2 regions of the Micromonospora sonneratiae genome follow, and region 1 is predicted to be linked to the other one. Evidence: riboswitches for the same ligand, from Rfam matches in the RefSeq annotation. Region 1 holds a riboswitch; the other holds the start of a gene.

What was found. Region 1 has a riboswitch for cobalamin ahead of ACFQ4H_RS13730 (ribonucleoside-diphosphate reductase subunit alpha). Riboswitches for the same ligand answer to the same signal wherever they lie in the genome.
Region 2: another riboswitch for cobalamin. It lies ahead of ACFQ4H_RS17670 (peptidase); the one in region 1 lies ahead of ACFQ4H_RS13730 (ribonucleoside-diphosphate reductase subunit alpha).

Annotation. Positions count from the first base shown of each region.
Region 1 covers NZ_JBHTMP010000017.1:107,108-114,497, reverse strand. The annotation lists gene ACFQ4H_RS13740 (M4 family metallopeptidase) at 1-1,440, shown strand, start outside; gene ACFQ4H_RS13735 (Rieske (2Fe-2S) protein) at 1,495-2,346, opposite strand; cobalamin riboswitch at 2,573-2,833, shown strand; gene ACFQ4H_RS13730 (ribonucleoside-diphosphate reductase subunit alpha) at 2,987-5,359, shown strand; gene ACFQ4H_RS13725 (ribonucleotide-diphosphate reductase subunit beta) at 5,350-6,363, shown strand; gene ACFQ4H_RS13720 (pyridoxamine 5'-phosphate oxidase family protein) at 6,452-6,967, opposite strand; gene ACFQ4H_RS13715 (dihydrolipoyl dehydrogenase family protein) at 7,100-7,390, opposite strand, start outside.
Region 2 covers NZ_JBHTMP010000025.1:71,963-79,352, forward strand. The annotation lists gene ACFQ4H_RS17655 (DUF6328 family protein) at 1-34, shown strand, start outside; gene ACFQ4H_RS17660 (helical backbone metal receptor) at 179-901, opposite strand; gene ACFQ4H_RS17665 (hypothetical protein) at 1,104-1,589, opposite strand; gene ACFQ4H_RS17670 (peptidase) at 1,661-2,710, opposite strand; cobalamin riboswitch at 2,815-2,938, opposite strand; gene ACFQ4H_RS17675 (acyl-CoA dehydrogenase family protein) at 3,168-5,162, shown strand; gene ACFQ4H_RS17680 (DUF2510 domain-containing protein) at 5,292-6,023, shown strand; gene ACFQ4H_RS17685 (hypothetical protein) at 6,078-6,686, opposite strand; gene ACFQ4H_RS17690 (CGNR zinc finger domain-containing protein) at 6,765-7,376, opposite strand.

The DNA of each region.
Region 1 (7,390 bases):
ATCGCCGACTACTTCGGCAACGCGATCGACGTGACGGTCACCGGTACGCCGATGTCGCACCCGGACGCCGGGCTGCTGGCCGAGGACCTCTGCAAGTCCGGCACACCTGCGCAGTGCGCCCTGCGCAACCTGAACGACGGCCGGACCACGTACTCCGACTATCTCGGCGTCCGCACCTCGACCGACAACGGCGGGGTGCACCTGAACTCCACCATCTTCTCCGGAGCACTGTGGGACATCCGGGAGAAACTCGATCCGCTGCTGGCCGACCGGCTCGTCTACAAGGCGTTAACCGAGTACATGACGCCACTCGACGGGTTCACCGACGGTCGCACCGCCGTACTGGAGGCCGCGACCGCGCTCGGCTTCACCGTCAACCAGAAGGCGGTCGTCCGGGCGGCCTTCGACGGTCACGGCATCACGCCGGGCTGGGAGCGGGAACTCGGCGTCGACTCGAAGACGCTGCTGGCCGACGTACGGCATGCCGCTGCCGCGCTCGACGCCGCCGGCGGCCGGTACGTGGTGAGCCAGGCACCGACGGCGGAGTCGGGGGCGACCTCGATCTGGACCGGTGCCACCGACGGTGGGAAGGCCCGACAGCTCTCGCCGGCCGACGAGCGCACGCACGAGCAGCCGGCCACCGACGGCCGCACGGGGGTGTGGACCGGCACCGCGGTCGTCGACGGTCAACTCGTCGTGGACGTCTACCAACGGGCGCTGACCGGCGGGCCGGTGACCAGCCTCGCGACGGTGACCGGCCGGAACGAGGATCTGAGCAACCCGATCGTGTCGGGCCGTACCGCCGCCTGGACCCTCTTCTCGTACGACCTCTTCGAGAGCGACGTGGTGGTACGCAGGCCGGACGGGTCGACGGTCAACCTGACGCCCGAGGTGGGTACGCAGGGTTCGTGGGCGTCGCTCCACGGCGATGTGCTGGCCTACGCGCAGATCGTGCAGGACGCGACCGGCTGGCACTACAACCCGGTGGTGTGGAACCTGCGCACCGGGACGAAGACCGTCATCCCGGTCGGGACCGAGCGCGTCTTCGTCAAGGACGTCGTCGTCACCGCCGACGCGGTCTACTGGGTGCACGACACCGGCATCGACGGGATCAGCGCGATCAAACGGGCGGCCCTGGACGGCACCGGCGTCACCGATGTCGTGACCGAGGCGTCGGGCCTGGCGAGGGTGCCCGCGCTCGACGCCAACAGCCGGTACGTGACGTTCACGTCCCAGCCGAGCAGCCAGCTCACCAACGCCGCGCTACCGAAGCTGTACCAGGTCCCGGTGCGCGGTGGGGCTCCCGTCCGGTTCTCGTGCAACCGGGGTGACCAGGGTGTGCACGCCTCCGACGAGAACCGTCGGGTGGTCTGGCTGGACGGCACCACCGGCTACACGAACCTCGTCACCCGGGCCCAACCCGCAGTGACCTGCGACTGAGCGCGACCACGCAGCCCGGCTGCCCAGTCCCGCCGACCACGCCAGGTGGTCGGGTCAGGGCAGCCGGGTCTGTAGCACGCCGTCCACCACCCGGGTGGGTAGCACCTGCTGGTCGGTACCGGCCGGCCCGTGTACGACCTCACCGCCGTTGAGCTGGAAGGTGCTCCCGTGCCAGGGGCAGACCACACAGGTACGCCCGTCGACCCGGGTGACCCTGCCCTCGCCGAGCGGACCGCTCTGGTGGGCGCACCGCTCCAACATCACCGTGACCTCATCACCGTCCCGGTACACCACCACCGACACGTCGTCGACCTCCCGGGTCAGCAACGTGGCGTCGGGCAGGCTGGCGATGTCGGCGATCGGATGCCACCCGTCCTCGATCAGGTGCAGTTCCTGGACGCCCTGGTTGACCCCGGCGGCCTGTTTGTAGGCCAGGTGCCCACCGAGGTACGCCCCGCCACTGGCCGCCGCCAACCCGAGGAAGCCGAGCATCCGGCCGGCACCGTGTCGTCCACTCAACCGGGCAGCCACCGAGCCGGCGTACAGGGTCGTGCCGATCGCGTTGGCCATCGCGTGGACCAGGCCGACCCGTCGCTGCTCCCGGGAGAGCGACGCCCAGTCGTTGGCCCCGGCGATCGCCGCCGGCAGCGCACTCGCGGTGCCCACCGCCACCAGCACCGTCGCGGCCCGTCGCTGGCCGGGGATCAGGTCCAGGATGGCGGTGCTGACCCAGGCACCGATGGGCAACTGCACGAGCGCCGGATGCAGCGGATGACCGAGGTTCACCCCGTGTAGGAAGTCCCGGACCCGCTGGTTCGGCAGGACCGAGAAGACGCCGTGTTGCAGCCGGTCACCCAGCCGGTCGAGCCGGGCGGCCCGCTCCAGCTTCGTCATCATGTTCCGCACCATCATCGTCCGCACTCCCGGCTACTTCCCGGCCGTACGGTGGCCAAACCGCCACCGGCACGCCGGCTGGGTGCCGGGAGCGTGGCTGACCTGCCGGAGCTGACGGGCAGACAACGACCGCCCACGATGATCCAGATCCACTCCCGTCAACCGCGACACGCCACACCATCTGGTGCGTTGACGTACCCCCAGCCACTACATCTAGGATCGGTTCATTGCTGGTCCACCCTTGCCCCTCCAGGCGGGTGGCCAGGCTTCGGCATCCATCCAGATGTCGCGGCCAAAGAGGGAACCCGGTGTGAATCCGGGACTGCCCCGCAGCGGTGAGCGGGAACGACCGCCGTCAACAGCACTGGATCACGGTGTCCGGCCGGAAGCCTTTCGGTCTGGACAGGCCAGCCGGATCTGGGAAGCGACGGCCAGTAGGCAAGCGCGGCAACGCGCCCTGCCCGCAAGTCCGAAGACCTGCCAGTAATGCGTGTCGGGCACCGACCCGTCCGACGCGCGTACCACCTCGGGGCCTCGCGGGAGGGCCGTCGAGACGTACGGGTGACTGCCGGAACACCGACCGGCGGTGATCCGGCGTGCCGACGTGTCCCCTCGCGAGTCTCCGGTCCGGCCGAGACGACGAGGAGCGAACATGACGGCAGCCGTGACCACCGCCCCGCCAGCAGCGGAGCCTGAGCAACAGCCCGACCACGGGCTGCGTACCGCCGTCGAGCGGCACCGGCACGATCTGCCCGACACCGATGCCGAGCGGGTGCTGGCCCTGGTCCGATCCGGGCGGACCCCGGGTGCGGGCCAGGACGAGCTGCTCCAACTGGCCATCTCCGCCGCCGCCGGGCTGATCGCCGAGGAGCCGCAGTACGCCAGGCTGGCCGCTCGACTACTCACCGAGCGCATCCGACAGGAGGCCGCTGACCAGGGCGTACGCACGTTCAGCGAATCCGTCGCGGCAGCAACCAGACAGGGGTTGCTGGATCCCGGCTTCGTCACCTTCGTCGCCGCGCATGCCGCCGAACTCGACGCCCTGGTCGACCCCACGGCCGACGATGCCTTCGAGTTCTTCGGCCTCCGTACGGTCTACGACCGCTACCTGTTGCGGCACCCGGAGAGCCGGAACGTGCTGGAGACCCCGCAGCACTTCTTCCTACGGGTCGCCACCGGCCTGGCCGAAACGGTCGAGCAGGCCGCCGACCTGTACCGACGGATGGCCAGCCTGGCCTACCTGCCCAGCTCGCCGACGCTGTTCAACGCCGGTACCCGGCACCAGCAGCTCTCCTCCTGTTTCCTGGTCGACTCGCCGAAGGACGAGCTCGAATCGATCTACGAGCGCTACACGCAGGTGGCGAAGCTGTCCAAGTACGCCGGCGGGATCGGTGTCTCCTGGTCCCGGGTACGCTCGCGCGGCTCGCTGATCCGGGGCACCAACGGCTACTCGCACGGGATCGTGCCGTGGCTGCGCACCCTGGACGCCAGCGTGGCGGCGGTCAACCAGGGCGGCCGGCGCAAGGGGGCGGCCTGCGTCTACCTGGACACCTGGCACGCCGACATCGAGGAGTTCCTGGAGCTACGGGACAACACCGGTGACGAGGCCCGGCGTACGCACAACCTGAACCTGGCCAACTGGATCCCGGACGAGTTCATGCGGCGGGTCGAGGCGGACGCGGACTGGTCGCTGTTCGACCCGAAGGACGTACCGGAACTGGTCGACCTGTGGGGCGACGAGTTCGACACCGCCTACCGGGCGGCCGAGGTCGCAGGCAAGGCTGTGAAGACCCTGCCGGCCCGGAGCCTGTACGCCCGGATGATGCGTACCCTGGCGCAGACCGGCAACGGCTGGATGACCTTCAAGGACGCGGCGAACCGTACCTGCAACCAGGTGGGCAACGGTGGCGGCGTGGTGCACCTGTCCAATCTGTGCACCGAGATCCTGGAGGTGACCAGCGACGGGGAGACCGCCGTCTGCACCCTCGGCTCCGTCAACCTGGCCGCCCACCTCGTGGACGGCGAGGTCGACTTCGCCGCGCTGGCCGACACCGTCCGGATCGCGGTCGCCGCCCTCGACCGGGCGATCGACCGCAACTACTTCCCGACCGAACAGGCCGCCGCCGCGCACCGACGCTGGCGACCGATCGGTCTCGGAGTGATGGGACTGGCCGACGTCTTCGCCGCGCTGCGGCTGCCGTTCGACTCGCCCGGGGCACTGGCGCTCTCCACCCGGATCGCCGAGGAGATCGCCCTCGCCGCGTACGACACGTCGGCCTCGCTGGCCGCCGAGCGGGGCGCGCACCCGGCGTACGGACAGACCCGGGCGGCCGGTGGCGTGCTGCACCTCGACCACTACCCGTCCGCCTCGCCGGTACGACCGGACGCCTGGGCGGCGATACGGGAGAAGGTCGCCCGGTACGGTCTGCGCAACTCGCTGCTGGTCGCGATCGCACCGACCGCCACCATCGCCTCGATCGCGGGCTGCTCGGAGTGCGTCGAGCCGCTGGTCTCCAACGTCTTCAAGCGGGAGACCCTGTCCGGCGAGTTCCTCCAGGTCAACCGGCATCTGGTGGCCGACCTCAAGCGGCTCGGCCGGTGGACCCCGGCGACCCGGGACGCGATCAAGACCGCCGACGGGTCGGTGGCCACCTTGGACATTCCGGACGAGTTGAAGACGCTCTACCGGACCGCCTGGGAACTGCCCCAGAAGGCGCTGATCGATCTGACCGCCGCGCGTACGCCGTACGTCGACCAGTCGCAGTCGCTGAACCTGTTCCAGGCCGCCCCGACCATCGGCAAGCTCTCCTCGATGTACGCCTACGCGTGGCGGGCCGGGCTGAAGACGACGTACTACCTGCGTTCCCGTCCCGCGACGCGGATCGCCCAGACCACCGTCAGAAAGGGTCCCCTGCTATCGCTGTCTGCCCTGGAAGGGGCCCTTCCCGACACCCCAGCGGCCGAGGCGGCGGACGCCGTGGCCTGCTCCCTGGAAAACCCGGAGATCTGCGAGGCATGCCAGTGACCAGTCAGATGTTGCTCGACCCCGGCATGGACCTGACCCTGCGTCCGATGCGCTACCCGGACTTCTACGAACGGTTCCGGGCGGCCATCCGTAACACCTGGACGGTGGAGGAGGTCGACCTGGCCTCGGACGTACCCGACCTGGCGAAGCTGTCGGATCAGGAACGGCACCTGGTACACCGACTGGTGGCGTTCTTCGCCACCGGTGACTCGATCGTGGCGAACAACCTGGTGCTCAACCTCTATCAGCACGTCAACGCACCGGAGGCCCGCCTCTATCTGTCCCGGCAACTCTTCGAGGAGGCGGTGCACGTCCAGTTCTACCTGACCCTGCTGGACACGTACCTGCCCGACCACGACGAGCGGGCGAAGGCGTTCGCGGCGGTCGAACACATCCCGTCGATCCGGGACAAGGCGGACTTCTGCTTCCGCTGGATCAACTCGATCAACTCGCTGCACCGGCTGGAGACCCGGGCCGACCGGCGGGCGTTCCTGCTCAACCTGATCTGTTTCGCCGCCTGCGTCGAGGGGCTGTTCTTCTACGGCGCCTTCGCGTACGTCTACTGGCTGCGCTCACGCGGCCTGCTCTCCGGGTTGGCCACCGGCACCAACTGGGTGTTCCGCGACGAGTCGATGCACATGGAGTTCGCCTTCGCGGTGGTCGACACGGTCCGCCGGGAGGAGCCGGACCTGTTCGACGACGAGTTGTCCGCCCAGGTGACCCGCATGATCAAGGAGGCGGTCGCCGCTGAGCTGGCCTTCGCCCGGGACCTGTGCGGGGACGGGCTGCCCGGCATGAACACCGCGGACATGCAGCGCTACCTGGAGTACGTCGCCGACGCCCGGCTCACCCGGCTCGGGCTGCCACCCCGGTACGGCTCGGAGAACCCGTTCCCGTTCATGGAGTTGCAGGACGTCCAGGAGCTGACGAACTTCTTCGAGCGGCGGGTGTCGGCGTACCAGGTGGCCGTCTCCGGTTCGGTCTCCCTGGACGAGGCCTTCTGACTGTGGGCGAGGCCTGCTAGTTGATCCGCGTGACCAGGGAGTTCTGTCGAAACACGCCGACGACACGCCGGAGTCGGTCAGTCCCTGGTCACGCGGAGAAGCGCCAGCGGGTCTGCCCGTACTCGCCCTTGGCGAAGCCGAAGATGGTGGTTGGCGCGACCTCGTACACCAGGGCCGTGCCGCCGGCGGCGTTGTGGAAAACGCCGTCACGTACCTCGAAGTGCCAGTCACTGCCGTACTTCGACTCGTACGCGGCGGCGATCCGCCGCAGCCTGCCGTCGTCGTCCACCTGCACGGCTTCGCCCTCGACCACGAGGTCGAGCCCCTTGTTCAACATGTTGGACCCGGTGGTGAGCACGCAGTGTGCATTGGCCGCGAGGTTCCTCGCCTTGCGCTCGGTCGGGCCGGTGCAGAAATACAGCATGTCGTCGTGCCAGAGGGCCAACAGTGGTGTGACGTGCGGGCGCCCCTCCGGTCGGACCGTCGAGAGCCAGTACACCTCCGCGTCGACCAGGTGCTCCCGCGCCTGCGCCCACTCGATCGCGGTCGCGCCCTCACTGCTGAACCGCGGGTCCAGCTCGCCCACCGGCTCCTTCTCCACCATCTCGGTCTCCTCACCTCGGCCAGTCGGCCAGTCGGCCAACTACATCGTCCGTCATCATTTCCGACCGGGCCGACGTTTTCCGGGTTCCGCAGCTCGGATCGCGGGCGCTGGCAGGTCAGGACCGGGCAACGGCTAGCCGGGGGCGGAACCGCCCAGGTCGCGGAGCGCGTCCTCGATCGCCCGGTGGAAGGTCGGGTACGCGTACATCATGTTGCAGAGGGTGGCCAGCGGCACCTCGCCGTGTACCGCCACGGTCAGCGCGCCGAGTACCTCGCCTCCGGCCGGGCCGGCGGAGGTCGCGCCGACCAGGACTCCCCGCCCGGCATCGGCCACCAACTTGACGAACCCCTCGTTGCCGGCCTTGTGGATCCATCCCCGTGCCGAGTTGGACAGTCGGGCCAACCCCACCTGCACGTTCAGTCC
Region 2 (7,390 bases), on a different contig from region 1:
GGCGAAGGATCCGGAGGTAGCCGCCGGCGACTGAGCCTGAGGGCGGGCCACCACCGACCGGACCGGCCACCACCGACCGGACCGGCCACCACCGACCGGACGGGCTGTCACCGACCGGGCCGGCTGTCATCGACCGGATGGACGGGGCTCTCACCGATCACCCTCACCGATCAGTGGACTACGCCGTCACGGTGCGGGCGAGCTGGGCGGCGAGAACCTGCGGGGCCTCGGCCAGGGACGGTCCGTACCAGGTCAGATGGCGACCCGAGACCAGCGCGCAGGCGATGCCGGGGAACGCCTCGGGCCCGTCGGTGGCGGTGAACCGGTACGGCTCGTCGGGCAACACGACGAGTTCGGGCGACAGACCGTGTACCTCGGCGAGGGACGGGCGGGGGTACCGCTCGTCGGATCCGGCGTACAGGTTGTGGACGCCCAACCGGCGCAGTACGTCGGAGGCGAAGGTGTCACCACCGGCCATCACCCAGGGCCGCCGCCAGACCGGCACCACGGCCCGGCGGGTCCGTGGCGGCGGTCCGACCGTGGACCAGGCGGTGCGGGCGGCGGACAGCCAGTCGGGTTCGCCCGGGGCACCGAGGTCGATCACCAGTGCGCCTAGTTCGTCCAGTGCGGCATCGACGGTACGGGGATAGGTGAGCCGTACCCGAACCCCGGCCGCCCGAAGTGCCTCGGCATCCGAGCGGCGGTTCTCCTCGACGTTCATGAGCACGGTGTCGGGTCGGAGAGCCAGCACGGCGGCCAGGTCGGGATACTTGCTGCCACCGACACGGGGTACGTCGAGTCCGGCGGGATGGGTGCAGTAGTCGGTCGCCCCGACCAGCAGCCCCGGCAGCGTCACCGCGACCGCCTCGGTCAGCGATGGCACCAACGACACCACCCGGATCATCGTCGCCTCCCTCCTCGATACTGGCCCGGCCCCTGTTCCAGCTGACCCGGGTTCCGGCCGGTCCTTGTTCCAACTGGTCCAGGTTTCGGCCGGTCCGGGTCACCCGGCCGCTGGGTTCCACCCGTCCGCTGATCCGGTCGGTCGATCCGGTCGGTTCTGCCCAGGCGGCCGAGCCGGCCTGGGCAGAACCGTAGTCGCATCAGGGGGCGGGGACGCCAGGTGCGGCACCGGCCCCGAAGGACCAACCCTCCACCGAACCCGGTGCCGGGTCGTAGCTGCTGGCACCGGAGGTGCTGTAGGACCAGGCACCGCCACTGGGGGCGTGCCAGTACGACCAGTACGCCGTCGCCGGTGGCGTGTTGACGCAGGGCTCGGTCGCCGACGTCGGCAGGCCGTTGATCCGGCAGACGAAGGCTAGGCCCCAGCGGGCGGTGCCGGTGACGGCGAAACCGGCACCCTGTAGCGCGGCGAGTCCGGTGGCCGGGTCACCCAGGGCGCAGCCGACCTGCACCCCGCCACCGAGCGCGGTGAAGTCGACCACGACGGTCACACCGGTCGTGCCGGTGCAGGCGGCAGCCTGCGCGGCGGGGGGTGCGGGATCGGCCGTGACCAGGCCGAACGCGATGAGGGCGGCGGCCAGCAGAGTGGCCAGTCGGCGGCGGACGGTCGGAACGGGCGGGTTCATGTCTTCTCCTCGGGACGGACTCGGACGGGTCACAGCCAGGCTTCGGCGATTCACTGCCGGACTCGGCCGGTTCACCAGCAGGCCAGGACCGGTACGGCCGGCGAGGCGTCGGCGGCCGTCAGGCTGGCGTATCCGGTGCCGGTCAGGCCGAGTACGGCCTGTGCGGTCGCCCGGGGAGCGGTGCCCGGGTCGAAGGCACCGCCGTCGTAGTCGACTGCGCCCCGGTCGGCGGTCCCACCGGCGCAGCCGACCTGCAACCCGACCAGGTACGTCCGGGCGCGTAGCCAGGCCAGCGGCTGACCACCGACGTGCAAAGCCTGGGCGGCCAGCCCGGTGCTGTTGGCGTTGGCCACCCCGGTGCCGTTGCGGAAGCTGCCATCCGTGGCCTGTGCCGAGACGAGCCAGTGCACGCCCGCCGCTGCGTCGGCGGTACGGCCGGCGGCGCGTAGCGCCTGTACCGCCAGCGCGGTCGCGTCCACGTCCGACTGGCAGACCGGCTGCTCCGGCAGCAGTGGATAGCCACCGTCGGCGCACCGGGTTTCGGCGAGGTAGCTCGCCGCCGTCCCGGGTACGCCGTCCGGCGTACGGGCCAGTGCCAGGATCGCGAACGACTGGCTGAACGTGTTGCTGTAGTCGCCCCAGGCGGAGCGGTCCGTGAACCGTCCGGTGGGTGCCTCCAGCGTACGGAGCCGGGCGACGAGGTCGACGCCGTTGACCGAGGTCGGGTCACCGCCGCGTACCTGGACGGCCAGCGTCAGCTTCGCGGTCGCACCGGCGTACGCCTCGGTGGTGCCGTCGCCGACGTAGCCGTCCCGGATCTCGGGCCGGGACACCCAGGCCAGCGCGGCGGCGCCCCGGTCGTCGGCGGTCCGGGCGGCGGCGAAGGCGAACACCGCATCCAGGGTCAGCCCCTGGTCCGGGTACGCGACTCCGTCGAAGACGACCTCGAAGCGTTCGCCGTCGACGAGTTGGCGGGCCAGCCAGCCGGCTGCCGCCCTGGATCGGTCCACGGTCGGCGGGGAACTGGTGGTGGCAGCGGTCGCACCGGTGGCGACCGTGAGGGCGGCGACAACGCCGCAGAACAGGGCGAGCAGGCGGTGCCGGCTCAGGCGGACAACCATCAGGAGCGCCTTTCCGGCCCGACGGGGGTGTCGAAACCGGACCGGCAGCGCCCTACCGGCGTGCACGGGTCTGGACTCCGACCCGTGGGCCACGACGGGTGGTGTGGAGATCACGTATCTGCCTGGGTATTCGGGCTCGTCGTCGAGAGGACACTCGACGACCTACCGTTGCGGGCCAGCGCCGGACTTCGACCGGACTTCCCCCATACGCAGGTACGTCTATTCAGTTCTGGCAGTCAGTCTTGCCACGGCGACGGTGGCTGTCAATGACGGGTGACCGTGACGGTTCTCCCACCGGCACCCCGATTCGCCCGCCCGGAACCGGGGACGGTTCGAGTTGGACCGGGCGAGGGGAGCGCCGCCGGCCGATTAGCGAAGGCTACCGCTGGGTAACAGTCCGGAGTAGCGTTGTCACCATCAGCGCTGGTATAGCCGTACCCGGGTCTAGGGGGTAGCCGTGACCACGACGCAGAACGACCGACCCACAACGGATGGCCCGGATGGCGCCGGGCCGTTGCCCGCAGAGGCCGGACAGGTTTCGGAGAAGGAGGCCCGGCAGGTTGCCGAGGCCGCCCGCGAGGCCGAGTGGGGTAAGCCGAGCTTCGGCAAGGAGCTGTTTCTCGGCCGGTTCCGGCTCGATCTGATCGACCCCTGGCCACGGGCTGATCCCGCGAAGAGCGCCAAGGCCACGGAATTCCTGGCCCGACTGGACGCGTACGTCCGCTCCGAGGTGGACGGGGAGCGGATCGAGCGGGAGGCGTCGATTCCGGACGACGTGTTCCACGGTCTCGCCCGGCTCGGCGCGTTCGGCATGAAGATCGACGAGAGGTACGGCGGACTCGGGCTGTCCAATCTGGACTACTGCCGGGCGTTGATGGTCGCTGGCTCGGTCAGCCCGGCCATCGGCGCGCTGCTGTCGGCCCACCAGTCGATCGGGGTGCCGCAACCACTGAAGATGTTCGGCACCGACGAGCAGAAGCAGCGCTTCCTGCCCAGGTTGGCCGCTGGTGAGGTCTCCGCCTTCCTGCTCACCGAGCCGGACGTCGGCTCCGATCCGGCCCGGCTGGCCACCACCGCCGAGCCGACCGAGGACGGTAGCGGTTACCGGCTCAACGGGGTCAAACTGTGGGCCACCAACGGCACCGTGGCCACCCTGCTCGTGGTGATGGCCCGGGTGCCGGCCAGGCCGGCGGGTCCGGACGGTCCGGCCCGGCGGGGTGGCATCACCGCCTTCGTGGTCGAGGGCGACTCGGACGGGATCACCGTCGAACGACGCAACTCGTTCCTCGGCCTGCGTGGCCTGGAGAACAGCGTGACCAGGTTCCACGACGTGGTCGTGCCGAAGGAGAACGTGATCGGTGGCGAGGGGAAGGGCCTGAAGATCGCCCTGACCACCCTGAACACCGGCCGGCTGTCGTTGCCGGCGATGTGCGTTGGCGCCGGCAAGTGGTCGTTGAACGTGGCCCGGGAGTGGGCGGCCGACCGGGTGCAGTGGGGTCGCCCGGTCGGTGAACACGAGGCGGTCGCCACGAAACTCTCGTTCATCGCCGCCACCACGTACGGCATGGAGGCCATGCTCGACCTGTGCTGCCTGCTGGCCGACGACGACCGTAACGACATCCGGATCGAGGCGGCCCTGGTCAAGCTCTACGCCAGCGAGATGGCCTGGAAGATCGCCGACGAGCTGGTCCAGATCCGGGGTGGCCGTGGCTACGAGACCGCCGATTCGCTGGCCGCGCGGGGCGAGCGCGCCGCCTCGGTCGAACAGTTGCTGCGCGACCTGCGGATCAACCGGATCTTCGAGGGCTCCACCGAGATCATGCACCTGCTGATCGCCCGGGAGGCGGTCGACGCCCACCTGTCGGTGGCCGGCGACATCATCGACCCGGACGCCGACCTCGGCCGCAAGGCGCGGGCCGGCGCGAAGGCCAGCGCCTTCTACGCGAAGTGGCTACCGACACTGGCCGTCGGTCGCGGCCAGAACCCCGTGTCGTACGGCGAGTTCGGGCCGTTGGCCGGGCACCTGCGCTACGTCGAGCGGGCCTCCCGCAGGCTGGCCCGGTCGACGTTCTACGCGATGTCCCGCTGGCAGGGAAAGATGGAGCGCAAGCAGGGCTTCCTCGGCCGGATCGTGGACATCGGCGCGGAACTGTTCGCGATGTCGGCGGTCTGCGTACGGGCCAGGGCCGAGCGGGACAGCCGTCCCGAGGGCCTGGAGCTGGCCGACCTGTTCTGTCGGCAGGCCCGGCTGCGGGCGGAGGCCCTCTTCACCGCCCTGTGGGACAACGCGGACTCGGTCGACGTGGCGGCGGCCAAGCGGATCCTCGACGGCCGTTACGCCTTCCTTGAGGAGGGGGTCGTCACCCCGACCGCCGACCGGCCCTGGGTGGCGTCCTGGCAACCCGGCCCGGCCACCACCCCGGACGTACGCCGTCGCATCCCGCCTGCCTGAGGGGCGGGCAGGTTTCCGGACTCGGATCGGCGGCAGTATCGACCCGTCGATGCTTCAGGGCATCCGGGTGGGGCGATGCGGGACTACCCTGAGTCGACGTGCCGCCTACAACAGAACGGGGAGGCCGGCATGCGGGCAGGCTGGTTCCCGGACCCGACGGGTCGCTACCCGCTGCGGTGGCACGACGGCATCCAGTGGACCCCGCAGGCCATGGACGGGTGGCAGCGCCCGGTGGTCGATCCGCTGCCGCCACCAGCCGGTCGACAGCTGTCCTCCCCGGCCGGGCCGGCCCAGCCACCGTATGTGCCAAGGGTTCCCGCCCAGCCAGCGTCTGTGCCGGTCCGACCGCCGTCTGTGCCGGTCCGACCGCCGTCTGTGCCGGTCCAACCGCAGGCGCTGCCGATCTGGCGGTATGCCTTCATCGGCGTCGCTGCCGTGCTGATGATGCTCGGGTTGGTACTGCTGCCGTGGGTGGAAGTCTGGGACGGCAACGATTGGCGGGGAACCAGCTATCCCAGGGTCGCCGTGGCCGTGAGCAGGTACGGCGGGGAAGACCTCAATCTTTGGCAACAGTTGTACAACCATGGGTTGGCCGTGGGGATGGCGGTGGCGGCGCTGCTCGGGACCGTCGCCACGGTCGTTCTGGCCACGCGCGGCCCGGGTCCGGTGCCCGATTGGTGTTTGATTCCGCTTCTGCTGGTCTTCGTCTTCTTCGTCGCCAGCTTCCTGGGCTGGCCCAGCGCGTCAGCCGGGGCCGGGGTACGGGTTGGCTGGGCTCCCTACCTGGTCTCGTTCGCCTTCCTCCTGCTGGGCATCGCGATTCCGGTCGAGCAGGAAGCGCGACGTGATGGCCGGCGGTGAGTTGCCGGTCAGGGCTGGGCCGGTGGGCAACGCTGAGAGCGGAGTGGGCGGCGATCACCGACGCGCGGAGCGTAGTCCGAGGCCGCGCAACTCCAGGGCAGCCAGCGCATCGACCACCGACTCGTCGTCGCGTCGCCACGCCTGTGCCACGTCCGGATCGATCCGGGTCAGCTTGCGCAGCGGCTGGTTGGCCAGTGCCCGCAGGGCCAGCAGGTCCCGACCGGCCGCCGTCGAGCGTAGGGCCGAGGCGGCGGTGGCCCGACGTATCCACCGGATCCGTAGGGGCAACCAGCCGAAGAGGACCAGACCCAGCGGTAGCACCAGCGCGGTCAGGGCCAGCACGAGGGCGAGGTCGCTGATCAGGTCCTGCTGGTCCTGACCGGCCTCGGCGACGGCACGGGCCGCAGCGGCGGCCTCGTTGAACGGTGTGGTCAGCTCGTCGCCGACCACCGGCACCCGGCGTACCTTGCCACCGGCCTCGGCCAGGTTCTCGGCGAGGCCACTGCCGGCTCCCTCGAGTTTCTGGCCGGGTACGGCAAGCTTCTCGACCAGGTCGTGCAGCCACATCGCGCCCCGGATCGAGGCGTACACCCAGGCGGCGACGAGCAGGTCGGTGAGGAGTTGACGGGCGGCGGACGAGGAACGGTCAGCGTAAATCTTCACATTGGACAGCGTGTCACGAGGCGCGGATGTCGGCAGTACGGCGGCACGGGGCACCGCAGGCATCCACCGTTGGCCGGATCAGCCGCTTCTGTGGCGGCTGGCGTAGGCCCGTACCTTGGCCCGGTTTCCGCACCCGGCCATGCTGCACCAGCGCCGTCGGCCGCGCCGGTCGAGGAAGAGCCAGCCGCAGTCGTCGCCGGGACAGGCGCGTACCCAGTTGCGGTCCGGGGTGCTGAGCAGGTCGGCGGCGGCTCGGGCGCTGGCCAGCAGCGGCAGGCTCAGGCCGATGTGATCGGGCAGTGTCCACCGGGCGACCCCGTCGGGACCGGCGACCAGTACGGCAGCGGCGGCGGCCCGCTGCGCCTGCGCGGCGACGTGTCCGAACGCGGCGTCGTCGTCGGGGGCGAGCAGGACATCGTGCAGTGCGGTACGGAGCAGCCGGGTCGCCACGAGTACGTCCTCGGCCTCGTCCGGGCAGCGTCGGCCCTGTTCCCGCAGCCGTTGAACGGTTGCCGGTGGCAGGAGTTGTACGTGGCCGGTCCAGACCGCCAGCCGGTCGAAGTTCCGTAGCCACTCGCGTTCCGGGCTGTGCGGCTGGTCCCAGCCAGCCCAGGTGTTGCAGAGCTCCAGCGCGCGATGCCCGCTGAGCAGGACGGGCATCGGATAGCCCTCGACCTCCACCCAGTGCATCCAGACAGTGTGCC